One region of the Streptomyces sp. NPDC040589 genome, then DNA from elsewhere that is predicted to be linked to it. Evidence: riboswitches for the same ligand, from Rfam matches in the RefSeq annotation. Region 1 holds a riboswitch; each other region holds the start of a gene.
What was found. A riboswitch is a leader RNA that binds a small molecule or an ion and turns the genes downstream of it on or off. The one in region 1 is predicted to bind cyclic di-AMP.
Positions count from the first base shown of each region.

Region 2: linked by a shared signal. The riboswitch ahead of ACZ58V_RS05945 (transglycosylase SLT domain-containing protein) and the one ahead of ACZ58V_RS09855 (M23 family metallopeptidase) in region 1 are both predicted to bind cyclic di-AMP.
Region 3: linked by a shared signal. The riboswitch ahead of ACZ58V_RS38720 (M23 family metallopeptidase) and the one ahead of ACZ58V_RS09855 (M23 family metallopeptidase) in region 1 are both predicted to bind cyclic di-AMP.
Region 4: linked by a shared signal. The riboswitch ahead of ACZ58V_RS22720 (M23 family metallopeptidase) and the one ahead of ACZ58V_RS09855 (M23 family metallopeptidase) in region 1 are both predicted to bind cyclic di-AMP.

Region 1 is NZ_JBVIWP010000002.1:626,225-633,648, forward strand. Features, by position in the region: gene ACZ58V_RS09840 (TetR/AcrR family transcriptional regulator) at 1-534, shown strand, start outside; gene ACZ58V_RS09845 (SGNH/GDSL hydrolase family protein) at 933-1,718, opposite strand; gene ACZ58V_RS09850 (DUF6250 domain-containing protein) at 1,864-2,580, opposite strand; gene ACZ58V_RS09855 (M23 family metallopeptidase) at 2,754-3,677, opposite strand; cyclic di-AMP (ydaO/yuaA leader) riboswitch at 3,682-3,838, opposite strand; gene ACZ58V_RS09860 (alpha-galactosidase) at 4,170-6,245, opposite strand; gene ACZ58V_RS09865 (tyrosine-protein phosphatase) at 6,425-7,222, shown strand; gene ACZ58V_RS09870 (DUF6126 family protein) at 7,242-7,361, opposite strand; gene ACZ58V_RS09875 (helix-turn-helix domain-containing protein) at 7,358-7,424, opposite strand, start outside.
Region 2 is NZ_JBVIWP010000001.1:1,283,685-1,291,108, forward strand. Features, by position in the region: gene ACZ58V_RS05930 (ABC transporter ATP-binding protein) at 1-944, opposite strand, end outside; gene ACZ58V_RS05935 (LolA family protein) at 1,025-2,248, opposite strand; gene ACZ58V_RS05940 (polyprenyl synthetase family protein) at 2,469-3,479, opposite strand; cyclic di-AMP (ydaO/yuaA leader) riboswitch at 3,984-4,158, shown strand; gene ACZ58V_RS05945 (transglycosylase SLT domain-containing protein) at 4,162-4,926, shown strand; gene ACZ58V_RS05950 (HAD family hydrolase) at 4,890-5,738, opposite strand; gene ACZ58V_RS05955 (GNAT family N-acetyltransferase) at 5,910-6,995, shown strand; gene ACZ58V_RS05960 (glycosyltransferase family 2 protein) at 7,037-7,424, shown strand, end outside.
Region 3 is NZ_JBVIWP010000014.1:117,836-125,259, forward strand. Features, by position in the region: gene ACZ58V_RS38705 (DNA gyrase/topoisomerase IV subunit A) at 1-448, opposite strand, end outside; gene ACZ58V_RS38710 (M16 family metallopeptidase) at 699-2,075, shown strand; gene ACZ58V_RS38715 (M16 family metallopeptidase) at 2,072-3,460, shown strand; cyclic di-AMP (ydaO/yuaA leader) riboswitch at 3,664-3,828, shown strand; gene ACZ58V_RS38720 (M23 family metallopeptidase) at 3,841-4,626, shown strand; gene ACZ58V_RS38725 (GntR family transcriptional regulator) at 4,819-5,514, shown strand; gene ACZ58V_RS38730 (HPr family phosphocarrier protein) at 5,662-5,943, opposite strand; gene ACZ58V_RS38735 (bifunctional acetate--CoA ligase family protein/GNAT family N-acetyltransferase) at 6,122-7,424, shown strand, end outside.
Region 4 is NZ_JBVIWP010000005.1:17,839-25,262, reverse strand. Features, by position in the region: gene ACZ58V_RS22750 (SpoIIE family protein phosphatase) at 1-186, shown strand, start outside; gene ACZ58V_RS22745 (MarR family winged helix-turn-helix transcriptional regulator) at 188-688, opposite strand; gene ACZ58V_RS22740 (GTP cyclohydrolase II) at 806-1,447, opposite strand; gene ACZ58V_RS22735 (MarR family winged helix-turn-helix transcriptional regulator) at 1,680-2,195, opposite strand; gene ACZ58V_RS22730 (dihydrofolate reductase family protein) at 2,286-3,437, shown strand; tRNA gene ACZ58V_RS22725 (tRNA-Met) at 3,486-3,559, shown strand; cyclic di-AMP (ydaO/yuaA leader) riboswitch at 3,856-4,012, shown strand; gene ACZ58V_RS22720 (M23 family metallopeptidase) at 4,024-5,055, shown strand; gene ACZ58V_RS22715 (aldo/keto reductase) at 5,203-6,147, shown strand; gene ACZ58V_RS22710 (PrsW family intramembrane metalloprotease) at 6,634-7,424, opposite strand, start outside.

The DNA.
Region 1 (7,424 bases):
GAGGCCCGGGGTGTGACGGCGGTCCGAATCTCCGACATCGCCTCGGTGCTCGGTGTGAGCAACGCGCTGGTCCTCTATCACTTCTCGACGAAGGAACAGTTGGTGGCCGCCGCGTTCCGGCACGCGGCGGAGGGGGACCTCGCGCATCTGCGCAAGCTGCTGGGCCGCCGTACGTCGGCGCTGCGCCGGCTGCGGTCGGCCGTACGGTGGTACGCCCCGACGGGCCAGGCCAAGGGCTGGCGGCTGTGGATCGAGGGCTGGGCGGCGGCACCGCGCGAGCCCGCGCTGCGGGAGGTCGCCCAGGAGCTCGACCGGCAGTGGAAGGCGGCCATCGCCGAGGTCATCGCGGAGGGCGTGGCGGCCGGCGAGTTCCACTGCCCCGACCCGCACGGCACGGCCCTGCGCCTCACCGCCCTGCTCGACGGGCTCGCCGTCCAGCTGACGTCCTACGAGGGCGCGGTGCCGCGGGCGCGGGCACAGGAGTGGGTGGAGGAGGCCCTGTCCCGCGAACTGGGTCTGCATCAGCGGCCTTGACCCGGCCGTGAGCCACCCGGCGTTGGTGCTGGGGCCGGAGCGGGTCCGCAACCCGGCGGAACAGGGGTGCCTCCCCCACTACCGGCTCCGCTCGAGCGGGGAGACCCCCACCGCCCACCCGTGCCGCCCTCGGGGTACCTCCCAGGCCCTTGAGGCACTGGGGGAGGCACGATTGCCCGCAGCTATGGCGGATGGCGCAGGCCACGACGCGCCCGCACCCGCCGGCTCACGGAAGGGGACGCGTCGGGGGGTGTCCGCCCGCAGCGGTTGGCGCGTCAACGAACAGCTAATTGGTCCCCGACCCCATCGCGCCGTTCCGAGGACGGACACCCCCCGACGCGGCCCCGACCCACCACCCGGCGATAGGAGCTACGCGCACCCCCACCGAAGCCCCACCCTCACGCCACCGACCCGATCCGCATCCTGATGTCCTCCGGCGACAGCGCCCCCTTGGCCGTCACATGGTCTCCCGAGGACTCCCCGCGCAACCGGCGCCCGATCCACGGCACCAGGAACTCCCGCGCCCAGTGGACATTGTCCCGCCGGACGTCGAGGGTGCCGCGAGGCGGCTGCGGAGGCCACTCCTGCTCGGGGTCGGCCGGCACCTCGAGGCCGAGCACCTGCCCCGCGCGGAGCGCCACGCGGGTGTGCCCGTCGGGCGACAGGTGCAGCCGGTCGGCGTCCCAGGCCCGGCGGTCCTGGACACTGCGCAGGGACCACAGGTCGAGCACCGGGCAGCCGTACCGGTCGGCGATGGCCCTCACATGCCCGTTGTACGTGGCGATCTTGCCGCGCAGATGCTTGAGCACGGGCACGCCACGGGTGTCGAACCCGGTCGTCACCATCACCGTGCCGGCCACCGCGGTCAGCTGGGCGATGGCCCGCTCGAACCGCTCGGCCACCTCGTCCGGGTCGGTGCCGGGCCGGATGATGTCGTTGCCCCCGGCGCAGAAGGAGACGAGGTCCGGGGCCATCTCGACGGCCCTCGGAAGCTGGTTCGCCACGATCTGGTCGAGGAGCTTTCCGCGTACGGCGAGGTTGGTGTACCGGAAGTCGCCTTCGGGCCTGCGGTCGGCGAGCAGCACGGCGAACCGGTCGGCCCAGCCGACGAACGCCCCGTCGGGGCCGGGATCACCGACGCCCTCGGTGAAGCTGTCCCCCACCGCCACGTACGACCCGATCACTGCTCTGCTGTCACTCTTCCAATCGTCTGCCACAGCAGCTCATAATTCACCCTCGAATGTGACCTACGCGACCGTAGGAAGGGGTTGACGGGCGGTGAGATAAGCCACTCCTAAAGTGTTCGCCAACTCCGGAATAGCCCGTCCCTCAGGGATGTTGCGGGGTGAGTCGCCAGACCCGGAAGCCCGTGATCCGGAAGTGGCTCCACACGGTCCGGAAGGCGAAGTGCCCGCTCGTGTACGGCTGCGGGTCGGTGTGGTCGAAGACGAGCCGCCCGTTGTTCCACCAGCGCACCGTCGACCCGTCGGAGACGATCCGGACCCGGTTCGGCTCGCCCGGGACCAGCAGCGGCTGGGTGTAGTCGTAGACCAGGGGACGCACACCGGCCTGGCCGACGTAACGCCGCATCCTGGTCGTGGTGTTGTAGTTGGCGCCGTATCCGGCGTAGTACGTCGTCAGGTGGTCGCATTCCTCCAGCGCCCCGCCACGCGGCGTCGCGAAGAGGTCGTCCGGGGAGCGGACGTCGGTCGCGTTCCAGAAGTTGTTGAGGTCCGAGACCCGGTCGTTGGCCCCGCCCTCGGAGACGGGCGTGGCGGTGTATTCGAGGACGTACGGCCCTTCGAGGCGCCGCCGGAACCAGACGGTCGCTCCGCTCGGTACGTCGATGTCCAGGACGCCGCGGGAGGCGGTGACGGTGCCGCCGTCCTGGAGTTCGGTCGCCCACTGGGCGAGGCCGTGACAGAAGTCGTCGTGGGCGATCAGGCGGCGGTGACGGGGCGCGGCGTTCGCGGTCGCCGTCGGGGCGAGGGCGGCCAGGGCGGCTCCGGCAGCCAGGGCTCCGAACGTTCTCCGGGTGGTCGGCACGGGACACAGCTCCTTCGGAAAGCGCTTGCACTCACGACGGGATCACTGTGTCCCAACTGCCGCGTCCTGTCGATCCCTTGAGACGATCGGCGGCCGCGGACACACCGAAGGCCGGACCCGGGGATCGGGGTCCGGCCTTCGGCCGCGTGTCAGGCAGGTGGTCGTGCGATCGGTCAGCCCACGGAGACGCCGTGCGAGCGCAGGTAGGCGACCGGGTCCACGTCCGAGCCGTAGTCCGGCGTGGTGCGGATCTCGAAGTGCAGGTGCGGTCCGGTCACGTTGCCGGTCGCACCGGACAGACCGATCTGCTGCCCCGCCGTCACGGTCTGGCTGGCCGAGACGGAGAGCTGGGACAGGTGGGCGTACTGCGCGTACTTGCCGTCCTCGAGCTGGATGACGACCTGGTTGCCGTACGCGCCGCCCCAGCCGGCGGAGACGACCGTGCCCGCGCCGACGGCCTTGAGCGAGGTGCCGGTCGGGACGACGAAGTCGACACCGGTGTGGTAACCGCTGGACCACATGCTGCCGGACATGTGGTACGGAGTGCCGACGGCGGCGCCGTCCACCGGGAGGCTGAAGCCGGAGGCCTCGGCGGCCGGCTTGGCGGCGGCCGCCTTCGCGGCGGTGTCGGCCTTCGAGGACGACTCGGAGGCGGACGACTTCTCAGCCGACGCCTTCGGCTTCTCGGCCGCCTTGGGCGCGGACGACTGCGTCTTGGGCGCGCTCGCCGCCTTCTTGCCGACCGAGAGCTTCAGGCCCGGGTGGATCAGCGACGGGTCGGAGCCGACGGCGTCACGGTTGTCGGCGTAGAGCTTCTTCCAGCCGCCGCTGACGTTCTGGTCGTCGGCGATCTTCGCGAGATAGTCGCCGGCCTTCACGGTGTACGTGTGGGCGCCCGTGGCCTTTTCGGCGGCCTTCTTCTCGGCGGCCGGAGCGGACTGGACGGCCTTTTCCGGAGCCGACTGCGGGGTGGCGGCATGGGCGCCGGCTGCGCCCATGAGCGGAAGGGCGAGGGCGGCCCCGCCGGTTCCGGCGACGGCGATGGAGCGGGTGAAACGCTGGGACTTCGGGCGACGGTGCTTACCCTTCGCGGGCATGGCGGATTCCTCTCCGGCGCCTGCGAGGTGAGCTGTCGGGTGCGGGCTGGAGATGCCCGGCCGCGCCGAAGTGCGGCTGAACCCCAAGCCGTTCCGGGAACCGGAACAGGCGTCTTACCTGTGGGTCCCCCGCTCCTGCCATACACGGGTGAGTGTGTGCGGGCTCCGGGCGGCGGCAGGATTAGGCGTCCGTCCGGATTGGTGTGGAACGTAAGCGACCGAGACGCAATGGGACAAGCTTGCGGTTGCCTGTGAGGGCGTTTTTCTTGACGCATCAGCACATTTCCCGTCACCGAGCGTGGATTTCCGATCTCTGTTTTTCCTCAATGCCCCTGAATAGCGCAAGAATTACGTGAACATGACGACAACACATCGTCACGAATATGACGATGGTCACGCACCCCGACCTCATCTCCTTTACGATCGGGGCACGTTATACCGAAACACCTGAAGTACCTTATTCGACTCATTCGCCCTATTCGGACAGAACGGCTACTTGCGCTTAAGGCGGACGACCGCGGCATCCAGGTCCCCACGCAGGCCGACCCGCAGCCCGTGATGCGTCAGTACGGCCCCTCGGTGAACTTCGCCCGTTTCGAGGCATTCGTACGCTGCTGCCGGGTCGAGGCCCCGCAGCCGGAGCGCCGGAACGGGCTCGCCGTAGCGCTGCGCCTGGAGCCAGGCCAGGACGACGGTCTCGTCGCCGAGGACGTACTGCACCGCGCTCAGGCCGCCCTCCGGGGGCCGCAGCCGGTACAGGTCGCCGCGTTGCACCACGGGCCGGATCTCCTTGTAGAGCCCCACCCACTCCCGTGCCTCGGCGAGCTCCTCCGCCGTCCACCGCGTGAGGTCGCCGCCCACTCCGAGCACCCCGGCCATGGCACTGACGAACCGGAACCGCAGGGAGCTGGCCCGCTGGTTGAGCATGGCGTTCGGGCTGTCGGTGACCCAGGCGGCCATGACCCGGGCCGGATGGATCTGGCTGAAGCCGTGCTGGATGGCGAGCCGGTCGAGCGGGTCGGTGTTGTCGGAGGTCCACACCTGGTCCGTGCGGCCCAGCACCCCGAGGTCGATCCGGCCGCCACCGCCCGAGCAGGACTCGAAGGCCACCCCGGGGTGGGCCGCCCGCAGCCGGTCCAGCAGGGCGTACAGGGCGCGGACGTGGTCGACCCAGAGCCGCTGCGGGTAGGGGTCGTCCGGCCAGCCGGCGTCGGTGAAGCAGCGGTTGAAGTCCCACTTGACGTAGTCGATCGGCGCGCTGGAGAGCAGCCCGTCGAGCTGCTCCCACAGATACTCCTGGACGTCCTCGCGGGCGAGGTTCAGCACGAGCTGATTGCGGAATTCCGTCCGCTTTCGTCCCGGTTGGTACTGCACCCAGTCGGGGTGCGCGCGGTAGAGGTCGCTGTCCGCGTTGACCATCTCCGGCTCGACCCAGATCCCGAACCGCATGCCGAGGCCGTGCACATGGTCGGCGAGCGGCTTCAGCCCGCCCGGGAAGCGGTCGGGGTTGGGCGTCCAGTCACCGAGCCCGGCCCGGTCGCTGGTCCGGGACCCGAACCAGCCGTCGTCGACCACGAACAGCTCCACGCCCATGCCGGCGGCCCGCTCGGCGAGCGCCCGCTGCTGCTCCTCGGAGATGTCGAACTCGGTGGCCTCCCAGGAGTTGAACAGCACCGGGCGGTCCCGGTCCGCGTCCGGGACGACGTGGGTCCGCTGGTAGGCGTGCCAGGCGCGGCTCGCCCCGCCGAAGCCGCCGTCGCTCCAGAGCCCGGCGAAGACGGGGGTCGTGTACGACTCGCCCGTGGCCAGCATCAGCAGGCCCGAGTCGTCGTACCCGGCCCCGCCGGTGATCTGCACACGCGCGTCCGGGAGTTGGGCCACCGACACCCGCCAGGACCCGGACCAGCCCAGGGCGCAGCCGTAGACCTCCCCGCGCTCCTCGGTCGCGTCGGTGTCCAGCGCGACCCACGGCAGATGCTGGTGGGAGGTGTGGCCGCGACGGCTGCCGATGATCTTCTCGCCGTAGGTGAGGGCGGAGCGCGTCAGCCGGGACTCGGCGCCCCAGCGGCCGTGCAGCTGGGACAGCCGCCAGGTGTCGCGGTCGGGCAGGGTCCAGGTGGCGGAGTCGGCGCGCAGCACCTCGACGGCCGGTCCGTGGTTCTCCAGGGTCACCCAGCGCTCGACGACATCGGCCGAGGAGCGCATCCGGTAGTGCAGCGTGACGGCCAGATCGCCGTCGCGGAAGCGGAGCCGCAGCTCACCGTCATCGGTGTCATGGCCCTCGTAGGTCCACTCGGTGCCGCGCCGCTCGGCGGTGCGCACGGACAGGGCGGGGCGGGCGAAGCGGGGGCCGCCCTCGACCGGGTACTCCTCGCGTCCGTCGAGCGGGGACTCGAAGGCCCAGTAGTCCGGCAGCGGCCGGACGGCCAGGGCCTCGGCGTCGGCGAGGCCGATCCGGGCGCCCCAGTGCAGGTGCAGCAGTTCGTCCCGGTCGGTGACATGGACGGCGTAACTGCTGGCCGGCCCCGAGAGCACCCATGTACGACCGTCTTCGGAGATCTCCAGCATCAAGCCCTCACAGATTCGAACAAGCCCGACCAGGTGCGACCAGGCACGAACATCATCAAGGGCTTCGGGGGCTCCCGGCAACGCCTGTGGACAACTCATTGCCCCTGGCAGGCATGTCGTATCGTCGAGTGGTGCCCGTCGACGAGCCGCGCCGACGGCACCGAGTGGGAGGAGCCCCCGTGACGCAGCAGGTCCCCTCGACCGAACCCGAGCTGGCCGCAGTGCGCAATTTCCGTGATGTGGGCGGACTGCCGACCGTGGACGGACGGCGGGTGCGGCAGGGAGTACTGTTCCGCAGCGGCCACCTCGCGCACGCGACCGCTGAGGACGCCGCCTTCCTGACCGGCCTGGGCCTGCACACGATCTTCGACTTCCGCAACGAGGCCGACCAGAAGCTCGAGGGGCCGGACGTCGAGCTGCCGGGCGTGCTCAATGTGAACCTGCCGCTGAGCGACCCCGCCGACGGCGCCGAGTTCTGGAAGCTGGTCCGGGACGGCGACCTGGAGCAGTTGCGGGCGATCCTCTCGGACGGCAAGGGAGCGGGCCGGATGATCGCCTCTTACCGCACGATCATCAAGCACCGCACCGCCGAGCACTCGAAGGTGCTGCACGCGCTCGCCGAGGACAGCGTCCCCGCGCTGATGCACTGCGCGGCGGGCAAGGACCGCGCGGGCCTGTCGGTCGCGGTGACGCTGCTCGCGGTGGGCGTCGAGCGCGAGGCGATCGTCGAGGACTACCTGAAGTCGAACGCCAAGCACCGCCGCTACAAGGTGCGGCGCAGCGGCTCCGCCGACTCGGCCTACTCCCCCGAGGTCATGGAGCTGCTCAGCCCCCTGTTCGACGCGCGCGCCGAGTACCTGACGGCCGCCTTCGACACCATCGAGGAGACCTGGGGCGGCGTCGACACCTACCTGGAGGAGGGACTCGACCTCGCTCCGGAGACCCGCGAGCGCCTGCGCGACCGGCTCCTCGGCTGAGGAACGGGACTGAACGGGACTAGCGGGCCCCCGCCTCGAAGAGGAAATAGACGAACGCGGCGAAGACATGCCCCATCACGAGGTAGATGAACAGCCGCACCCACAAGGCGCGCGGGAACTTGTCCTCCATGTCGCTCATGGCGTCTCTCCAGGGGTGGGGCCCAGGCACAGGGTGGCCGTCGGGCTCTGCATCAGGGTGTGG
Region 2 (7,424 bases), on a different contig from region 1:
GAGGCCCGCTCGACGGTGAAGCCCCGCACGCGCACCCCGGCCGTCACCAGCGCGGCGTTCACGTCGGCGAGGTCGCGGTCCGGCGGTTCGCCGGTCACCCGGTCGTCGGTGACGACGACGTCGCCGACGCCCTGCTCCTTCAGCACCCGGGCCGCCTCCGCCGGGTCCGGCGTGGTCACGACCAGCCGGCCGCGCGCACCGGCGGACAGCTCCGCCACCGGGCCCTGCGTGATCAGCCGACCCTGGGCCATCACGGCCGCGTGTGTGCAGACCTGCTCGATCTCGTCGAGCAGATGGGAGGAGAGGAAGACGGTCGTGCCGTCCGAGGCCAGCTCCCGGATCAGGGTGCGGATTTCGCGCATGCCCTGCGGGTCGAGGCCGTTGGTCGGCTCGTCGAGCACCAGCAGCCGACGCGGCTGGAGCAGGGCGGCCGCGAGGCCCAGGCGCTGTTTCATGCCCAGTGAGTACGCCTTGGCCTTCTTGCCCCCTGCGGCCGTCAGGCCCACCCGGTCCAGGGCGGCGGCGACCCGGGCCCGCCGGGTGCGCGGATCGGCGGCCGGGTCGGCCGAGTCGTACCGGATGAGGTTGTCGCGGCCGGAGAGGAAGCCGTAGAGGGCCGGGCCCTCGATGAGGGCGCCGACGTGCGGCAGCACGGCGCGGGTGGCCCGGGGCATGGGCTGCCCGAGGACCCGCGCCGTGCCGGAGGTGGCCTCGATGAGGCCCATCAGCATGCGGATGGTGGTGGTCTTGCCGGAGCCGTTGGGGCCGAGGAAGCCGAAGACGCTGCCCGCCGGGACGGTCAGGTCGAGACCGTCGACGGCGAGCTGTCCGCCGCGGTAGCGCTTGGTGAGCGCGCGGGTGGCGATGACCGGTTCCCCGGCAGCGGCATCCGCGCCGCTCGGCTCCGGCACACGCTCGGGCTCCGTGGCGGACGGTTCGCCCATCGGCTTCCTCGTTCTCTCGACGCCCCTGTGGTTCTCTCGACGCCCTGTGGTTCTCTCGACGTCCTGTAGCCGTACGGGACTTACTTGCCGGCGTCGGCCGCCTTCACGAGCGCGTCCTTGGTGACCAGGCCGACATAGACCTTGCCGTCGTCCGTGATCAGGGCGTTGACCAGGCGGGTCGAGAAGACCGTGCCCGAGCCGAACTTGCCGGTGACCTTGTCGCCGAGCGAGTTCACGAAGCCGCCGAGGTCGTCGCCGGCCTCGCCGGAGGGCACTCCCTCGCCGCCGGTGTCGAAGGTGGCTATGGCGTTCCAGCCCTCGCCGATGGTCTTCATGCCGTCGAGGCCCTTGCCGAGGTCCTTCTCGGACTTCGGGAGGGACTTCGGGGCGTGCTCGCGCGCTTCGGCCTTGCCGGACGCCTTCGGCTCCGCGGCCTTCTCCTCGGTGACCTTCGCACCCTTCGGCGGGGTGAAGTCGAAGGTCGACGCGGCCGGCTTGGCGAAGTCGACCTGGGTGAAGCCCGCGTCGACGACGGCGGAGCCGCCGCTCGCCGGGGTCAGCGTGAACTTCAGCGGCGTGCCCGTCTTCGCGTCCACGGCCACGGTGATCGCACCGACCGTCGAGCCGGACTGCTTCGGCTTGATGAGCAGCTTGTAGGCGTCCCGGCCGGCGACCTGGGCGGTGCCGTCGACGGTCACGGAGGTCGTGTCGTCGGCGGCCTTGAGGGCCTCCTCGGCGAAGTCCTTCGGCGTGGCCGGCGGCTGCCGGTCCTTGCCGCTCTCGGAGGCCGTGCCGTGGTGGACCTCGTTCGACTTGCTGTCGTAGGCCCAGACGTCCTTGCCGTTGTGGACGATGCTGTACTCGGCGGCGTTCTCCAGCAGCGACAGCTTCTGCTTGTCCGGGCCGTCGGCCGCGACGCGCAGGGTGTGCGTGCCGGAGGCCAGTTCGGTGAGCTTGGCGGTCGGGTCGGCGGAGGAGCCGCCCTCGCCCTGGCTCGCGGCACCGGACATCAGGCTGCTCTCCAGCCCGCCGAGGTCCGGCAGCCCGAGGTCCGTGCTGATCTTCACGGTGCCGGACAGCTGCTGGACGTCCGACTTGGCGATCTTCTCGATGAGCTGCTGTGCGGTGATCTTCGGGAGGTCGGGGTCACCGGAGTCGGCGAGCGCGGGGACCAGCCCGATCGTCGCGGCCGCCACCCCCATCACCGTGACCGGTACGACGTACCGCGCGGCCTTGCGCCGTCCGGAACGCTGCTCGTCGACCTCCCCGGCGGTCGTGCTGTCGTCGGATGCGTACGGTGCCATGTGTGCCCTACCTCCGTGGTCGGCGGCGGCTGTCCGTGTCGTCCACGCACTCGTCCCTGAGCCGCCATTCTCACCCGAACAGGTGAGGAGTGGTGTTTTCCGTGGTGTCCATCTGACCAAATCGGCCAGGGAAATACGTCAGACCCCGGACTCAACTCCACGTACTGCTGGGGTATGACACGGAAGGGCGGCTTCTCCCCCGACCCGTAGGGGTTGCCGGTCAGCCAGCCCGGTGCACCACCGCGTCGCACAGCTCCACGAGTGCCGTCTTCGCGGCGCACTCGGGCAGGGGAGCCAGCGCCGAGCGGGCGTCCTGGGCGTAGCGCACGGTGTCCTTCCGGGCCTGCTCCAGCGCCGGGTGGGCGCGCAGCAGGCGCAGGGCCTCGGCGTGCCGTTCGTCGTCGGTGAGGTCGGAGTCCAGCAGCTCGCACAGGGCGATGTCGTCCGTGAGCCCGAGCCGGGCCGCCCGCTCGCGCAGCCGCAGCACCGGCATGGTGGGGATGCCCTCGCGCAGATCGGTGCCGGGCGTCTTGCCGGACTCGTGGGAGTCGGAGGCGATGTCCAGGACGTCGTCGGCGAGCTGGAAGGCGACGCCGAGCCGCTCGCCGTACTGGGTCAGCACGTCCACGGTCGTCTCGTCGGCGCCGGACATCATGGCGCCGAACCGGCACGACACCGCCACCAGCGAACCCGTCTTGCCGCCCAGCACGTCCAGGTAGTGCTCGACGGGGTCGCGGCCGTCCTGCGGTCCGGCCGTCTCCAGGATCTGCCCGGTCACCAGCCGTTCGAACGCCTCGGCCTGCACCCGCACCGCCTCCGGACCGAGGTCGGCCAGGGTGTGCGAGGCACGGGCGAAGAGGAAGTCGCCGGTGAGGACCGCGACGGAGTTGCCCCAGCGGGTGTTCGCACTCGCCACCCCGCGGCGCACCGTCGCCTCGTCCATCACGTCGTCGTGGTACAGCGTGGCGAGGTGGGTCAGCTCCACGACGACGGCCGACGGCACGATCCCGGGCGCGTACGGGTCACCGAACTGGGCGGAGAGCATCACGAGCAGCGGACGGAACCGCTTGCCGCCGGCCCGCACCAGGTGCTGGGCGGCCTCCGTGATGAAGGGCACCTCGCTCTTGGTGGCCTCGAACAAGCCTTCCTCGACAGCCGCCAACCCGGCCTGGACATCGGCTTCCAGAGCCTGGTCCCGCACGCTCAGCCCGAACGGCCCGACGTCGGTCACGAGGGGTCTCCTGTCTGCTGTGTCTGCCGGTGATTACGCGGATTGTCGATAGGTCGCTGCCATCACTCGACTCAGCGTATCCGGTCACGTTTCGATCACCGCCAGCGCCCATGGTTACAGGCCGGGTGGTATCTGATCACGACCGTTATGTTTTCGATCAGCTCATAAGAACAGACATTTATCGACTTACCAGGAGGTAGTGAGATATACACGATTTGCCATGATGATTGAGCAAATTCCCATTGGCGGGAATTGCCCCACAGGCTCGTGATCAGTGAGTTGAATCACGTTAACCCCTTTGTCGCCCCACCTCGGCATCGACCCGTACCCCCTTCAGCCGAACGCCAGTTGAGCCTTGGCTCTCGCAAAGGATCAAGCGGACCAAACACCCCCGACCAAGGTCAACCACGCGATATGTGACTCCGGTGCTTGTTCCCGACATGTGCTCTCGCATACGTTCCCGGCCTGTCCGGCGGACGCCGAATCCTGCCACCGCCCGGACCCCCACACGAACCGACCACTCACGCAGGGCAGGAGCGGGGGACCCAGGTAAGTCGCCGGTCCGCACAGCGGCACGGCTCGGGGTGAAGCCGCGTACGGCAGTACACCGCCATACGCGGCCGGGCACCTCCCGGCCCGAACCCGACAGCTCACCTCGCAGGCGCCGGAGAGGAATTTCGCCATGGCCGGACGAGGCAAGCACCGTCGCCCCAGAACCAACCCGCTCTCCCGAGGTGTCGCGATCGCCGGCACCGGCGGAGCGGCACTGACCCTCCCGCTCCTCGGAGCCACCTACGCGAGCGCGGCCGAGGCGCCGCAGAGCGCACCCGCCGTCGCACAGTCCGTGCCGCAGGCGGCCCAGCCCAAGTCGCTCACGTACACCGTGGTCAAGGGCGACACGCTCTACCGCATCGCGGACAAGTACGACGTCGCGGGCGGCTGGAAGAAGCTCTACAAGGACAACCGCTCCGCCGTCGGCGACAGCCCGAAGCTGATCCACCCGGGTCTGAAGCTGAAGGTGTCGACGACCAAGGCGCCCGCCGCGAAGAAGGCGACCAAGTCGTCCGCCCCCGCCAAGCCCGCCGGTGGCGCCGCCAAGGCCACCCAGGCCTCCGCGAAGACCTACGCCAACAACCTCGACGGGTGGATCCGCGAGGCGCTGGACGTCATGGCGCAGAAGGGCATTCCGGGGTCGTACGACGGCATCTACCGCAACGTCATGCGCGAGTCGTCCGGCAACCCCCAGGCGATCAACAACTGGGACTCCAACGCCGTCAAGGGCACCCCCTCCAAGGGCCTGCTCCAGACCATCGACCCGACCTTCCAGGCCTACCACGTGGACGGCACGTCGTGGGACCCGTACGACCCGGTCGCCAACATCACGGCGGCCTGCAACTACGCGGCCGACCGCTACGGCTCGATCGACAACGTCAACGGCCCGTACTGAGCCGTCCCGCCCAGCAGTCGCTCGAGGACGACGGCGATGCCGTCGTCCTCGTTCGACAGGGTGATCTCGTCGGCCACGGCCTTGAGTTCGGGATGGGCGTTCGCCATCGCGACGCCGTGGGCGGCCCAGTCGAACATCGGGATGTCGTTGGGCATGTCACCGAAGGCGATGGTGTCCGCCGGCCGCAGCCCCAGATGCTCGGCCGCCAGCGCCAGGCCCGTCGCCTTGGTGACGCCGCACGGCTGGAGCTCGACCGTGCCGGGCCCCGACATCGTCACCGTCGCCAGTGAGCCGACCACCGAACGGGCCGTCGCCGCCAACTCGTCGTCCGTCAGGTAGGGGTGGCGCAGCAGCACCTTGCTGATCGGCTCGCCCCACAGGTCGTCGCGCCGCTCGACCCGTACGGCCGGCAGGGTCGGGTGCGGCATCAGATAGCCCGGCTCGATGAGCGTGAGCCCGTCGACCCCGTCCTGGTCGACCGCGGCGTACACCTGCCCCACCTCGGCCTCGATCTTGCCGAGCGCGGTCTCCGCCAGTTCCCGGTCCAGGGTGATGGACCACAGCAGCCGGTCCGCGCCCGCGTCGTACACCTGCGCGCCCTGCCCGCACACCGCGAGCCCCGTGCAGCGGAGGTCGTCGAGGAGCGGTCGCACACGCGGCGCCGGCCGGCCCGTCACCACGAGGTGCTGGGCACCGGTGTCCGCCACCCGCGCGAGCGCGGCGAGCGACCGGTCGGAGAGGGTGTCGTCGCCGCGCAGCAGCGTTCCGTCCAGGTCGGTGGCGATGAGTGAATATGCGATGGGTGCGGCCATGATCAGAGAATACGGACAGCGCGCCCGTTCGTTTCATCCCCCGGCGCACACCGATTGCCCGGTTGAAGGCCTCTGTACCAGTTGGCAACAACATGGTCCGCTACCTACCGTCGGGGCCGTCTCGAGCGGTACCTTCCATGTGTCCAGGGGGGACTTGATCGGGGGGTCGGGTTGAGCAGTGGGCGCATTCGCGTGGCTGGGCCCGGGGAGCTCGGCGAAGGGGAAAAGGAGCGCTGGCGCGCACTGCGCGCTGCCTCCGAGGCACCGCGCAACCCTTTCATGGAACCGGAGTTCACCGAAGCCGTCGGCCTGGTGAGGCCGCAGGCCCGGGTCGCGGTGGTGTACGAGGGGCTGGAGCCGGTCGGCTTCCTGCCCTATGAACGGGGCCCGTTGGGCCAGGGCCGGGCGATCGGGCTCGGCGTCTCGGACGCGCAGGGGGCGATCCTGCGGCCGGGCCTGGACCTGGACACGGGCCGGCTCCTCAAGGCCTGCTCGGTGTCGAGCTTCGCCTTCGACAACCTGGAGGCCGAGCAGCGGCTGTTCGTCCGGTACGCGGCCGAGGAGCACGCCACCTACGTCGTCGACGTGGAGAAGGGCTACGAGACGTACGAGTCGGTGCTGCGCGCCCAGTCGCCGAAGTTCCTGAAAACCACCCTGGCCAAGGAGCGCAAGCTGGGCCGGCAGGTCGGCGAGCCGCGGTTCGTGTTCGACGAACGCGACCCGGCCGCGCTGCGCACCCTCATGGAGTGGAAGTCGGCGCAGTACCGCAGGACGGGCCGGCAGGACCGCTTCGCACGGGAGTGGATCACCCGGCTCGTGGGACGGCTGGCCCGGACCCGGGCACCGGAGTGCGCCGGCACGCTGTCCGTGCTGTACGCCGGGGAGCGGCCCGTCGCCGCGCACTTCGGACTGCGCTCGGCGTCCGTCCTGGCCTGCTGGTTCCCGGCCTACGACCCGGAGTTCGCGAAGTACTCGCCGGGTCTGGTGCTGCACCTGCGCATGGCCGAGGCGGCGGCCGCCGAGGGCATCGGCGTGCTCGACCTGGGGCGGGGCGCGGCGGAGTACAAGGACGCGCTGAAGACGGGCGAACTGCCCGTGTACGAGGGTGCGGTGACGCGGCCGGGGGCGGGCGCTGCGCTGCACTGGCTGAGCCGCGAGCCGGCGCGCCGCGCGCACAGTTTCGTCCGGGGCAGGCCGCGGCTCGCGGCGCTGGCCGCGCGGACCCTGAAGGGCGCGGCTCGGCTGCGCCGTACATGAGCACGAGTTCGTACCTGACACGAGTGGGGGGTGAGGGGCGCATGGCTCGTTCGTCGCGTGCGCGGGAGGAGATACGGCGGTTCCTGGACATCGGGGCGGTGCAGGTCGCCGAGCTGGACCTCGACGGTGACGAGGCGGTGCTCAGACCCGGTCCGGGGAGCCCGCCGGTGACGCACGGCGAGGTGTTCGTGCTGGTCCGCAGGGGTGGGCGGCCCGTGGGCACGCTGCTCGGGCGGGTGCCGGAGGGGGCGGACGCGCGAGGTGTGCTGGCGGAGCGGGCGCGGGCGGAGTGTGCGGCCGGGGATGTCCGGGACGCCGGTGAGCCCGGGGACGCCGGAGTTGCCGGGTTGGCCGGGGAGCCTCCGTACGCCAGTGTCGTCGTCGCGACCCGGGAGCGGGCCGGGCAGCTGGCCCGCGCGCTGGACTCGC
Region 3 (7,424 bases), on a different contig from region 1:
TGGAGTCCGTCATCAGGCTCGTCGCCTCGGCCATCCGGCACTCGGTGTACCGCATGGCGGCCGGCGGGTCGTCGTTGCCCAGCGAGCCGAAGTTGCCGTGGCCGTCGACCAGGGGGACGCGCATCGAGAAGGGCTGGGCCATGCGCACGAGGGCGTCGTAGATCGACGCGTCGCCGTGCGGGTGCAGCTTGCCCATCACCTCGCCGACGACGCGGGCGCACTTGACGTACCCGCGCTCGGGGCGCAGGCCCATCTCGCTCATCTGGTAGACGATGCGGCGGTGCACCGGCTTGAGGCCGTCGCGTGCGTCCGGCAGGGCGCGGGAGTAGATGACCGAGTAGGCGTACTCGAGGAAGGAGCCCTGCATCTCGTCGACGACGTCGATGTCGAGGATCCTCTCCTCGTACGAGTCGTCGGGCGGCGGGGTCTTCGTGCTGCGGCGGGCCATCGCTGCCGGCTCCTTGCCTCTGCGATCCGGATCTGACGCCGACCATTGTGGACCGCCGCACTGACAACCGGGACCAGGACCCGGTCTCTGACGTCTGCCGCGCCGTCCGGACCGGCACGGCGGGTCACCGTTTCTCGCTCTCCGCGTACGCCGCCGGGAACTTCACCAGCGCTTCGCGCGCTTGCATACAGTGGCAGGACCGGCAGGAATCCGCGGTCGGAACGACCGCACCGCGATCGAAGGGACGTACATGCCCATGGGTCACACGGCCACAGCCCAGGCAGGCTCCGGGGGCCTGACAGCGACCGAGCACCGCCTGGCCAACGGCCTGCGCGTGGTGCTCTCCGAGGACCACTTGACCCCGGTCGCGGCGGTGTGCCTCTGGTACGACGTCGGCTCGCGCCACGAAGTCAAGGGGCGTACCGGCCTGGCTCACCTTTTCGAGCATCTGATGTTCCAGGGTTCCGCCCAGGTGAAGGGCAACGGCCACTTCGAGTTCGTCCAGGGCGCGGGCGGCTCGCTGAACGGCACCACCAGCTTCGAGCGCACCAACTATTTCGAGACCATGCCCGCCCACCAGCTGGAGCTCGCCCTCTGGCTGGAGGCCGACCGCATGGGCTCGCTGCTGTCCGCGCTCGACGACGAGTCGATGGAGAACCAGCGGGACGTCGTCAAGAACGAGCGCCGCCAGCGCTACGACAACGTCCCCTACGGCACCGCCTTCGAGAAGCTGACCGCCCTCGCCTACCCGGAGGGCCACCCCTACCACCACACCCCGATCGGCTCGATGGCCGACCTGGACGCGGCGACCCTGGAGGACGCGCGGGCGTTCTTCCGCACCTACTACGCGCCGAACAACGCCGTGCTCTCCGTGGTCGGCGACATCGACCCGGAGCAGACCCTGGCCTGGATCGAGAAGTACTTCGGCTCCGTCGCGGGACACGACGGCAAGCCCGCGCCGCGGGACGGCACGCTGCCGGAGACGATCGGCGAGCAGCTGCGCGAGGTCGTCGAGGAGGAGGTCCCGGCGCGCGCCCTGATGGCCGCCTACCGGCTGCCGCACGACGGCACGCGCGCGTGCGACGCGGCCGACCTGGCCCTCACCGTCCTCGGCGGCGGCGAGTCCTCCCGGCTCTACAACCGCCTCGTACGGCGGGACCGTACGGCCGTGGCCGCCGGCTTCGGCCTGCTGCGGCTCGCCGGGGCGCCCTCCCTCGGGTGGCTGGACGTGAAGACGTCCGGTGACGTGGAGGTGCCGGTCATCGAGACCGCCATCGACGAGGAGCTCGCCCGGTTCGCCGAGGAGGGCCCCACGGCCGAGGAGATGGAGCGCGCCCAGGCCCAGTTGGAGCGCGAGTGGCTGGACCGGCTCGGCACGGTCTCCGGCCGAGCCGACGAACTGTGCCGGTACGCCGTGCTGTTCGGCGACCCGCAGCTCGCCCTGACCGCCGTGCAGCGCGTGCTGGAGGTCACGGCGGAGGAGGTCCAGGAGGTCGCCAAGGCCCGCCTGCGGCCCGACAACCGCGCGGTGCTCGTCTACGAGCCCGTCGCCGACGAGGCCGGCGAGGACGCCGACACCATCGAGGACACCGCGGCCACGAACGAGAATGAGGAGGCGGCCAAGTGACCGAGCTCGCCACGATGGACTTCCACCCCCGGCCCCAGGCGGGCGAGGCCAAGCCCTGGGCCTTCCCGGCCCCCGAGCGCGGCACGCTCGACAACGGCCTGACGGTGCTGCGCTGCCACCGCCCCGGCCAGCAGGTCGTCGCCGTGGAGGTGCTGCTGGACGCCCCCCTGGACGCCGAGCCGGCCGGCCTCGACGGTGTGGCCACGATCATGGCGCGGGCCTTCTCCGAGGGCACCGACAAGCACTCCGCCGAGGAGTTCGCCGCCGAGCTGGAGCGCGCCGGCGCCACGCTCGACGCGCACGCCGACCATCCGGGCGTCCGGCTGAGCCTGGAGGTCCCCGCTTCCCGGCTCGCCAAGGGCCTCGGCCTGATCGCCGACGCCCTCAGGGCGCCCGCGTTCGCGGACAGCGAGGTCGAGCGGCTGGTCAACAACCGTCTGGACGAGATCCCGCACGAGCTGGCCAACCCCGCCCGCCGTGCCGCCAAGGAGCTCTCCAAGGAGCTGTTCCCGGCGGGCTCGCGCATGTCGAGGCCCCGGCAGGGCACCGAGGAGACGGTCGCCGCGATCGACTCCGCGGCCGTACGCGGCTACTACGAGAAGCACGTCCGCCCGGCGACGGCCACCGCCGTGGTCGTCGGCGACCTCACCGGCATCGACCTCGACGCGCTGCTCGGCGACACGCTGGGCGCCTGGACCGGCTCCTCGGCCGAGCCGCGGCCGGTGCCGCCGGTGACCGCCGACGACACGGGCCGGGTCGTCATCGTGGACCGCCCGGGCGCCGTCCAGACGCAGCTGCTGATCGGCCGGATCGGCTCGGACCGGCACGACCGCGTCTGGCCCGCCCAGGTGCTCGGCACGTACTGCCTCGGCGGCACCCTCACCTCCCGCCTGGACCGCGTCCTGCGCGAGGAGAAGGGCTACACCTACGGCGTGCGGGCGTTCGCCCAGGTCCTCAGGTCCGCCCCGGACGGGACCGGTGCCGCGATGCTCGCCATCAGCGGCTCCGTGGACACTCCCAACACCGGCCCCGCCCTTGAGGACCTCTGGACGGTGCTGCGCACTCTCGCCGCCGAGGGGCTGACCGACGCCGAGCGGGACGTCGCCGTGCAGAACCTGGTCGGCGTGGCGCCGCTGAAGTACGAGACGGCGGCGGCCGTCGCGAGCACGCTGGCCGACCAGGTCGAGCAGCACCTGCCCGACGACTACCAGGCCGCGCTGTACCGGCAGCTCGCCGCGACCGGCACCGTGGAGGCCACCGCGGCGGCCGTCAGCGCCTTCCCGGTGGACCGTCTGGTGACCGTCCTCGTCGGCGACGCGGCGCAGATCAGGGGCCCCGTGGAGGCCCTCGGCATCGGCGAAGTCGCCGTAGTCGCCGCCGAGTAGCGGGAGGCGAGCGCCACGCGCGCGTAGGGGCCCTGGTTGTCTTCTAAGGCACCAGGGCTCCTTTATGTCCGAATTGGTGCGGGAGTTGCCTGTCTGCCCTGTGGGATGCGCTACAAAAGCCGGGATCCGTTTGGGAATTGAAAGTGGCGCCGCTTAGCGTCGTCCGGGCTGTTCGTCAGGCAGTGCGCCGCACCCGCGGCACCGGACAGTCATCGCCGAGTCCCCGTACGGCGCGAGCCAGGGGAGCCGGGGACCCACCGTAGTCCCTGGGGTGAATCGGACGCCCGCGCGAGTCGCGAGGGGGTCCGTAGGAGACCTTCCTGCTCCGAACCCGTCAGCTAACCCGGTAGGCGAGAGGGAAGGAAAGGACCAGCCACCACATGGCGTTCACGCGCGCCACCGGGAAGCACCGTCGTCCCAGCCGGATCCAGCGCCGCACGGCCCGCGCCGCGGGTGTCGCGGCCCTCGCCACCACCGGTGTCGTCGGCACCGTGGCCGCCCCGGCCTTCGCCGCGGAGCCCGCTGTCGAGCAGACGGGCCTCACCCCGGTCGTCACCATGGGCGACACCGTGGCCCAGAAGATCGACGCCCAGGCCGTCGCCCAGAAGCAGGCGGCCGAAGAGGCCGCCGCCAAGAAGAAGGCCGAGGAGGCCGCCCGCGAGCGCGCCGCCGAGGCGGCCAAGGAGGCCAAGGAGCGGGCCGAGGAGGCCCGCGAGGCCAAGGAGCGGGCCGCCCGCGAGGCCGAGCGCAAGCGCCTCAACACCTTCGTGTCCCCGATCTCCGGCTCGTACGTCTCCACCGGCTACAAGTCCGGCGGCGCCGTCTGGTCCTCCGGCAGCCACACCGGGGTCGACTTCCACGCCTCCAGCGGCACGGCCGTCCATTCGGTCGGCATGGGTGAGGTCGTCGAGGCCGGCTGGGGTGGTTCCTACGGCAACCAGGTCGTGATCAAGATGAACGACGGGACGTACACCCAGTACGGCCACCTGTCGTCCAGCAGCGTCTCGGTGGGCCAGAAGGTCACTCCGGGCCAGCAGATCGGCCTGTCCGGCGCGACCGGCAACGTCACCGGCCCGCATCTGCACTTCGAGGCCCGCACCGGCCCCGAGTACGGCTCCGACATCGACCCCGTCGCCTACCTCCGCTCGCACGGCGTGAACGTCTGAACATCTGACGGCGACTGTTCTTCCCGAAAGCCCCGGCTCCCCGAGCCGGGGCTTTCGGCGTTCGCCACGGCCGACTGTCCAAAAAATATCCCTGATTTCCTGCCTGCCGTCGGAAATTCCGGCTCATTGCAATAGAGTCACGGAACACACGTCGCCAGTCGACGTTTCACGGGGATTAAGGGGAGGTCGGTCATGCGTATTCCCGCGCACTCGGTGTGCACGGCCATCCGGGACGACATCGTCGCGGGTGTCTACGAGCGCGGCAGCCGGCTCACCGAGGAACTCCTCGCGCGCCGCTACGGCGTCTCGCGCGTCCCCGTCCGGGAGGCCCTGCGCACCCTGGAGGCCGAGGGCTTCGTGGTCACCCGGCGGCACGCGGGCGCGTGCGTCGCCGAACCCACCGAGCAGGAGGCCGCCGACCTGCTGGAGATGCGCATGCTGCTGGAGCCGCTGGGTGCCGCTCGCGCCGCCCAGCGCCGCACCGAGGCCCATCTGAAGGTGCTGCGCGGCCTGGTCAGGCTCGGCCAGGAGCGCGCCCGCCGGGGCAACAGCGACGACCTGCGCTCTCTGGGTGGCTGGTTCCACGAGACGCTCGCCCAGGCCTCCGGCAGCCCCGCGCTGACCTCGATGCTCACCCAGCTCCGGCACAAGATCGCCTGGATGTACGCCGTGGAGGCGCCGGCCGGACCCGTGGAGTCCTGGGCCGAGCACGGCGCGATCGTGGACGCGGTGGCGCGCGGGGACAGCGAGCGCGCGCGGGCGGTCACGGCGCTGCACACCGAGCGCGCGACGGCCGCGCACCGGCTGCGTTTCGGCTCCGCCGGGGAGCGCGCCGAGCGTGTGAGGAACTCGCAACATGCCGTAAACACGGCAAGCCTGCGGCATTAACACAGGAGCCGTATACAAAGAGTGGGTAATTCGCGGGGGATTATTTCTGCTGCCCGCCGACAAGAAATTCACCGGAAAGACGAAGAGCTCGCCCGATGAATTCGGACGAGCTCTTCAGGGTGCGCCGGGTCAGGCGCGGGGAAATACTCAGACGGTCTCGGGGAGCTCCTCGAGCCCCTCGGAGACCAGCTTGGCCAGCCGGTCCAGGGCGACGTCGGCGCCCTCGGCGTCGGAGGCGAGGACGATCTCCTCGCCGCCCTGGGCGCCCAGGCCGAGGACGGCCAGCATGGAGGCCGCGTTGACGGGGTTGCCGTCTGCCTTGGCGATCGTCACCGGGACGCCTGCGGCCGTGGCGGCTCGGACGAAGATGGAAGCGGGGCGGGCGTGGAGGCCCTCGGCCCAGCCGACGTTGACGCGGCGCTCAGCCATGTGTTGCTGCCCTTCGGTGTTCAGGGTTGTCTAGACCAGTTTCCCATAGCGTGAAGTTGTGCCGGAGCGGTCCTGGTGGCCGCCCCGGGGTGCCGTCGGATCGCGGCCTCGATCCGACTGACGCCCTCCACAGACTGCCTCGCGTCCGCTGTCGGACGCTAGCCGTACTCTGGGGCCCATGCAGACCTCGCCGGACCGGCACGAGTATCCCGCCCACTGGGAAGCCGACGTGGTGCTGCGCGACGGTGGTACCGCGCGCATCCGGCCCATCACCGTTGATGACGCCGATCGTCTGGTCAGCTTCTACGAGCAGGTCTCCGACGAGTCGAAGTACTACCGCTTCTTCGCGCCGTACCCTCGCCTGTCCGCCAAGGACGTCCACCGCTTCACGCACCACGACTTTGTGGACCGGGTGGGACTCGCGGCCACGGTCGGCGGCGAGTTCATCGCCACCGTACGCTACGACCGGATCGGCGCGGACGGAACGCCCGCGTCGGCACCGGCCGACGAGGCCGAGGTCGCCTTCCTGGTCCAGGACGCCCACCAGGGCCGCGGCGTCGCCTCCGCCCTGCTGGAGCACATCGGCGCCGTCGCCCGGGAGCGCGGCATCCGCCGCTTCGCCGCCGAGGTCCTGCCCGCCAACAACAAGATGATCAAGGTGTTCACGGACGCCGGGTACACCCAGAAGCGAAGCTTCGAGGACGGCGTGGTCCGTCTGGAGTTCGACCTCGAACCCACCGACCGCTCCCTCGCCGTGCAGTACGCGCGCGAACACCGCGCCGAGGCCCGGTCCGTGCAGCGGCTGCTCGCGCCCGGCTCGGTCGCCGTCATCGGCGCCGGGCGCACACCGGGCGGCGTGGGCCGCAGCGTCCTCGGCAACATCCGCGACGCCGGGTTCACCGGCCGCCTGTACGCCGTGAACAAGGCCCTCCCCGAGGAGCAGAAGGAGCTCGACGGGGTGCCCGCCCACCGCTCGGTGCGCGACATCGACGGGCCGGTCGACCTCGCGGTCGTCGCCGTACCGGCCGAGTACGTCCCCGAGGTCGTCACCGAATGCGGCGAGCACGGTGTGCAGGGGCTCGTCGTGGTCTCCGCCGGGTACGCCGAGAGCGGCCTGGAGGGGCGCGAGAGCCAGCGCGCACTCGTGCGGCACGCGCGCACGTACGGCATGCGGATCATCGGGCCGAACGCCTTCGGCATCATCAACACCTCCCCGCGGGTACGGCTCAACGCCTCCCTCGCCCCCGAGACGCCCCGCCCGGGCCGGATCGGCCTGTTCGCCCAGTCCGGCGCCATCGGCATCGCCCTGCTGTCCCGGCTGCACCGCCGCGGCGGCGGCGTCACAGGTGTGACCGGTGTCTCCACCTTCGTCTCCTCCGGCAACCGGGCCGACGTCTCCGGAAACGACGTACTCCAGTACTGGTACGAGGACCCTGACACCGATGTCGTCCTCATGTACCTGGAGTCCATCGGCAACCCCC
Region 4 (7,424 bases), on a different contig from region 1:
TGGACGCCGCCCGACGACGGCGTGCTCCTCTCCTGCGACCCGGCGGTGGTGGCCGTGGCGGTGCTGCGGGACGCCGGGAGCGCGGCCCTGCCGGTGCGGGACGACACATGTGTGGCCGTACTGGGTGCCGGTGCCGGTGCCGGTGCCGGTGCCGCTGCCGGCGGTCGGCCCGGCTCAGGGGCCTGACTCACTCAGTTCCGTCAGGGTGCGGCACGACCGCGTCCCGTGCCGCCAGAAAACCCAGCAACCCCCGGCTCAGCGCCACCCGTTCCGCCGGTTCCATAGCCGTCAACGCCGTGGCCAGGGCCTCGGTCCGGCGGCTTGCGACATCCTTCAGAACGTGCCGGCCGTGCGGGGTGAGCCACAGCTGTACCTCGCGGCGGGTGCCCGGGTGCGGGGCCCGTTCCAACAGGCCGGCCGCCGCGAGCCGGTCGCAGAGCCGGCTGGCCGTGGGGAGGCCGATGTCCAGCTCGTCCGCCAGGGCCGTGACGTTCAGGCCGGCTGCCGCCTCCACGGTGCGCAGCGCCCGCAGCTGGTGCGGGGACAGGCGCAGGGACGCCTCCTGGGCGGCGACCGACCACAGGGCCGTCAGACTGTCCACGGCATCGGCGACCTGTGACGCGACGGCCTCCGGGCCGTCGCCCGGTCCCCTCGCCCGGGGGTCGCCGGGGCCGCCGAGATCGGTCACGAAACGTCACTTTCCATAAGCTTCGGGTACTGCGGAGATCACCCTCTTCCAAAGGCTGTACCCGATGAGCCGAGAGGCAAGCAGCCCCGGTTCAGCGCCGTCCCGGCCGGACCCCGTTCAGCCCGCGCTGAGCTCCGTCAGCGCGGCCAGCGGCAGCGTGTGCTGGGTCTGGAGGACTTTGGCGCGCAGATAGCGGACGTTGTGCGCGGTGGTGAACACGCCCGTGGGGACGCGGTCGCGGACGTCGACGCCCAGGGTGCGCAACTGGTCCGCCTTGTCGGGGTTGTTGGAGAGCAGGTCCAGCTCCTCGATGCCCAGGGCCCGGAGCATCTGGGCCGCCGCCGTGTAGTCGCGGGCGTCCTCCGGCAGCCCGAGCGCCGCGTTCGCCTCGTACGTGTCGAGGCCCTCGTCCTGGAGGGCGTACGCGTCGAGCTTGTTGTAGAGGCCGATGCCCCGGCCCTCCTGACGGAGGTAGAGGAGCACGCCGCCGCGGTCGGCTATGCGCTCGACCGCCTCGCGCAGCTGCGGACCGCAGTCGCAGCGGGCCGAGCCGAACACGTCCCCGGTCAGGCACTCGGAGTGCAGTCGCACCAGCGGGACCGGGCCCGGCTCGCCCAGGACTACGGCCACGTGTTCCTGGTTGTCGGCCAGCCCGTGGAAGGTGACGAGTTCGGCGTCGACCTGGTAGCCGTCGTGGAAGCGAAGCGGTACCCGGACGCGGGAGCGCGGGGTGGCGAGGGCGGCGGGGGTGTCGGGCATGCGGGGCCTCCGGGTTCCGTTCCTGTTCGGCTGCACAGCCGTCTGCTTCAGATTTGAAGCAGATCCACGGTTCGGAACACTACCCTTGCTTTAAATTTGAAGCAACGAGGTTCCGTCTCTTGTGACGTGCCTCACTTAAGCGCCTCGGGGCGGACTGCGGCCGCCTCACGAACGGGCCGGAGGGCCTCATGAACGGGCCGTGGAGGACCTCACGAACGGGCCGTGGAGGACCTCATGAACAGGCCGTGGAGGACCTCCGCCGCCATGGCACGTCGTCCGACGTCGGACGTGCCCCGTCCTCCTGGAGCCCCTGCGCGATCGCCGCGGAGATCTCCTCCAGCTGCGCCACCTGCTCCTCGCTGAGCCGGTCGAACACGAAACTCCGCACGGTCTCGACATGCCCGGGCGCCGCGCGCTCCAGTACGGCGAACCCCGCGTCGGTCAGTGCGGCGATACTGCCCCGCTTGTCGTACCGGCAGGCCTCGCGTCGCAGCATGCCGTCCTTCTCCAGCCGCGTCACCGCGTACGTCAGGCGGCTGCGTGTGATCTTCAGCCGCTCGGCGAGATCGGTCATGCGCAGACGCTGTTCGGGGGACTCCGACAGGACGGACAGGATGGAGTAGTAAAGGTGCGGCATGCCGGCGTCCTGCTGGAGCTGCCGGTCGATCGCGTCCTCCAGGAGCAGCGAGGATGCGATGTACGCGCGCCAGGCGCGTTGCTCCTCGGGGGTGAGCCAGCGAGTCGTCATGCCGCCAGTGTAGGTTTGTTTCAAACTTGAACCAAGACCCGGCGGGCTCGATCCCGCCGGTCCGCCGTCCCACCCGACCGGGGAGCGTCGATGCCTCACCCGTACGTCCTGCTGTCCGCCGCCGTCTCCCTCGACGGCTACCTGGACGACACCGGGCCCGAACGCCTGCTGCTGTCCGGCCCGGCCGACTTCGACCGGGTCGACGAGGTCCGGGCGTCCGTCGACGCGATCCTGGTCGGCGCCGGCACCATCCGCGCCGACAACCCGCGCCTGCTGGTCAACTCGGACCAGCGGCGCGCCGCCCGCACGGCTGCAGGCCAACCCGAATACCCCCTCAAGGTCACCGTCAGCGGCACCGGCGACCTCGACCCCGAGGCGCGGTTCTGGCACACCGGCGGCGAGAAGGTCCTCTACACGACCGACCAGGGCGCCGAGCGTGCCCGAGCCCTCGGCCTCGCCACCGACGTGGTCCCCCTCGGCACCGACCTCGACTGGCGGCGGCTCCTCACCCACCTGCACGACGCACGGGGCGTACGGCGGCTCATGGTGGAGGGCGGCGGCCTGATCCACACCCAGCTCCTCACCCAGGGCCTGGCCGACGAACTCCAGCTGGTGCTCGCACCGCTCTTCGTGGGCGATCCGAAGGCCCCCCGTCTCTTCGGGCCCGGCGGCTACCAGGGCGGCCGGCTCCGGCTGCTGGAGACACGGCGGATCGAGGACGTGGTCCTCATGCGCTACGAACCCACCGCCCCGGGCACCGGCTCCCTCGCCACCGCGGCCGACCACCACTGGCTGGCCCTCGCCTGCGAACTGGCGGACCTCTGCCCGCCGTCGGACACGGCGTTCAGCGTGGGCGCGGTGGTGGTCGCGGCCGACGGCACGGAACTGGCCCGCGGCCACTCCCGCGAGGGCGGCGACCCGGTCGCGCACGCCGAGGAGGCGGCCCTGGCGAAGCTCGACCCGTCCGACCCGCGGCTCGCCACCGCCACGGTCTACAGCAGCCTGGAGCCCTGCGCCCGCCGCGCCTCCCGCCCCGCACCCTGCGCCCGGCTGCTCCTCGACGCGGGCGTCCGCCGAGTGGTCACCGCCTGGCGCGAGCCGGACACCTTCGTCCAGGGCGCCGACGGCAGCGGCGTCCTGGCGGCCGGCGGGGCGAAGGTCGTCGCCCTCCTGGAACACGAGCAGCGGGCCAAGGCCCCGAACCGCCATCTGCTGCAGGGGGCGGATCCTGCCACTGAGTGAGGTGGTCACGAGTGGTCCCGCGGATGGCGTACACTGGAATCACAACGACGCGGGGTGGAGCAGCTCGGTAGCTCGCTGGGCTCATAACCCAGAGGTCGCAGGTTCAAATCCTGTCCCCGCTACTGAAGGCCGAGGGCCGGAATCCGAAAGGGTTCCGGCCCTCGGTGTATTTCCGGTGTTTCCGCACCCCCGTTACTGCCAGTGAGTGAAGCGCACCGCTCCGCATAACAACTGACACGCCGTCAATACCCGGCAGTCACTTACGGAGTGGTCAACTCGCCCGATTTGAGCCGGTCATGGCAGGTAAGTCCGCACGAAAAAGGTTAATGATCAAGTGGAATCGCTGGAATACACTCCCCGGGTCTATTAACGTTCGATAACGCAGCGCGGTCGTCCCAGCCGTCACAGAAGGCGGCTCCGTGCGCACGCGCCGAATCCCGAAAGGGAACCGGGGAACCACCACTTGGGGTGAATCGGGCGTAAGCCGCCGTGGAAGCACGGTCGGTATACGCGCGTAGGAGACCTTCCTGCTCCGAACCCGTCAGCTAACCCGGTAGGCGAGAAGGAAGGAAAGGAGTACGCCCACGTGGCGTCCAACCGGCCTGCCCCCGCGGCCCCGTTCGCGCGCAACCAGCGCGACACCGAGACTTTTGGCTACGGCGGTCAGCGCACCGACGAGGGCCCGTTCCAGGAGTGGAACCCCACCGAGGAATCCATCCGTCCCGTCCGTGGCCGGCATCGCGTCACCAAGCAGCGCGGCGGAGGCCTCGCCCGCAGCTCCACCGTCCTGGGCGTCGGCGTCATAGCCGCCGTGGGCGCGGGCGGCATGGCCAGCGCCCAGACCGGCAAGCCGCCGGTTTCCATCTCCGTGCCGGACCTGCCCTCGGTGGGTTCCCTCATCTCGGACGACGACACCCCCGCGGGCTCCTCGACTCCGCTCAGCGGTCTCGGCACCACCACGGCGGACACCGAGGAGAACTCCTCCGGCGCCGGCGAGGCGCTGCGCGCCCGGATCATGGCCCAGGTCGAGTACCAGCAGGACCAGATCGACACCAAGGCCGCGCAGGACGCCGCCGACGCCGCCGAGAAGGCGGCCGCGGAAGCCGTGGCCAAGGCCGAGGAAGAAGCCAAGGCCAAGGCCGCCGAGGCCAAGAGGAAGGCGGAGGAGGAGGCCAAGAAGAAGGCCGAGGCCGAGCGACTCGCCGCCCTCGCCAAGCAGTTCACGCTGCCGACCTCCTCGTACACCCTCACCTCGACCTTCGGTCAGGCCGGCGCCTACTGGTCCTCCGGCTACCACACGGGTCTCGACTTCGCCGCCCCCACGGGCACGCCGATCAAGGCGGTGCACAGCGGCACCATCACCGAGGCGGGCTGGAACGGCTCGTACGGCTACAAGACGGTCCTCACCCTCGATGACGGCACGGAGATCTGGTACGCGCACCAGTCCTCCATCGGCGTCAGCGTCGGCCAGAAGGTCAGCACGGGCGATGTCATCGGCCGTGTCGGTGCCACCGGCAACGTCACCGGCGCCCACCTGCACCTCGAGGTGCACTCCGGTGGCGCCGGCAGCGGGATCGACCCGATGGCGTGGCTGCGGGGCAAGGGACTGAACCCGTAAGCGGCACAAGCCAGTCGAAGCACCGGCAGCCCTGACGACGACCCCCCGACGTCAGGGCTGCCGGTCTCCGTTGTGCGCGCGGGCGTTTACAGGACCTTTGCGTCCGCCCTGGAATGAGCCGCTCCGGCACGGTCGTTGACGAGGAGCATGACTTCTCTTCGCAAGCTCGGATCCTCCGACCTCGAGATCTTCCCGCTCGCCCTCGGCGGCAACGTCTTCGGCTGGACCGCCGACGAGGCCGAGTCCTTCGCCGTTCTCGACGCGTACACCGCCGCAGGCGGCAACTTCGTCGACACCGCCGACGTCTACTCGGCGTGGGTCGACGGCAACCAGGGCGGCGAGTCCGAGACCGTCCTCGGCAAGTGGCTTGAGGCGCGCGGCAACCGCGCCGATGTCGTCGTCGCCACGAAGGTCAGCCAGCACCCCGAGTTCCAGGGCCTGACCGCCGCCAACATCAAGGCCGCCGCCGACGCCTCGCTGCGCCGCCTGCGCACCGACTACATCGACCTCTACTACACCCACTTCGACCAGCCCGACGTTCCGGTGGAGGAGATCATCGGGGCGCTCGACGAGCTGGTGAAGGCCGGGAAGGTGCGGCACATAGCCGCCTCCAACATCTCGGCGGAGCGGCTGCGGGCCTCCCTGGAGTTCTCCGACCGCGAGGGCCTCGCCCGCTATGTGGCGCTCCAGCCCCACTACAACCTGGTCTCCCGCGACACCTACGAGGGCGAGCTCCAGGACCTCGCCGAGCGCTCCGGACTGGCGGCCGTCCCCTACTACGCACTCGCGTCCGGCTTCCTCACCGGCAAGTACCGGCCCGGCACGACCGTCGACAGCGCGCGGGCCGGCGGTGCCGCCAAGCACCTGGAGACCGAGCGGGGCCTCCGGGTCCTCGACGCCCTGGACGAGATCGCCGCGACCCACGACGTCCCCGTCGCCACGGTCGCCCTGGCCTGGCTCGCGGCCAGGCCGACGGTGGCGGCGCCGATCGCGTCCGCCCGCACGGTGGAGCAGCTGCCGGCGCTGGTCGGAGTCGGGGACCTCACACTGAGCGAGGCGGAGGTCGACCGCCTCACGGAGGCTTCGGCCTGATCGGTCGCCGCGGTGGGTGAGGCGGGGCTTCGGCCTGCTCGGTGAGCATGCTCGCCGTCTGAACCGCCAGGGACTCAGCACCCCGGCAGGCGCTGCCGGCGACGGCCCCGGGCCTGCGCGGTGGGGCTTCGGCTGGGGCGCTCTGCCTGGGGCTGGTGGCCGGCCGGCTTCGTTGCGTGCGGGTGCGGGTTGACTGCCGTCGCATGTGCTGCCGTGACCGGTCTGTGTGGTGGGGCCACGGCCGGGGCGGCCGGCCCCGGACCAGCGGACGACCGGCGCCAGACCGGCCGGCAACCACACCGCACCGGTGGCCGGCCCGGCATTCGTTGCCGACGGCTGCGGGCCGCCCGCCGTCGGCCGCGCGCCGCCGAGACCGGTCCGTGCGGCGGCGTCGCGGCCGCGGCACCGGCACCGGACCGGAGGGCGACCGCACCGGACCGGCCGACGACCGGCCGCGTTGCCCGCGGCTGTCGGCCGGCGCCTCTGCTACGAGCGGTACGGGTTGTACGCGGGGTACGACGTCGTCGGGTAGCCGTAGCCGGATGCCCCCGTCGGATGGCCGTAGCCGTAGGCCCCGTACAGCGGCCAGGGCGGTGCCGCCACCGGTACGGGAGGGGCCGTGATCCGCGCGGCGTGGTCCAGCGCGGGACGGGCCGCCTCCCGGCGCCGCCACAGTTCCTCCAGCAGTTCCCGTTCCCGTACGACGAAGTCGGTCCCGGCGCGGCCGAGGCGGCCCCGGTGCCGCAGGAACGCGAGAGACGTCGCGTAGGCCTCGTACTGCGCCACCGCCCGCGCCGCGGTCTTCCCCGCGTGGCGGCGCGCGTACTGGCGGGCGATGCGCCGGGCCCGCATCGAGCCGAGCGCGTACGGCTCGGCCGGAGTCAGCCAGCCGGCGACGGCGTACGGGGGCAGCTCCGCCCGTACGGTCTTGAGCTCCCGCTGCCGGGTCCAGATCACCAGCCACGTCAGCAGCCCGAAGATGGGCACCATGAACGCCGCGTACACGGCGAAGAACCCGTACTCGCCGAACGCCGACGAGCCGTTCCACATCGCGTGCATGCCCATCGCGAGCAGCAGCCCGGAGAGGGGGAAGGCGATGCGGCGGATGTGCTGGCGGTCCGCCGAGAGCGCGGCGATGCCGAAGCCGATGCCCGTGAGGACGGTGAAGAGCGGGTGCGCGAACGGCGACATGACGATCCGCACGAAGAAGGTCGCCGCCGTGACGGAGGCGATGCCGCTGTGCCCGGCGAGCTGGTCGGTGCCGAAGGCGATGCCCA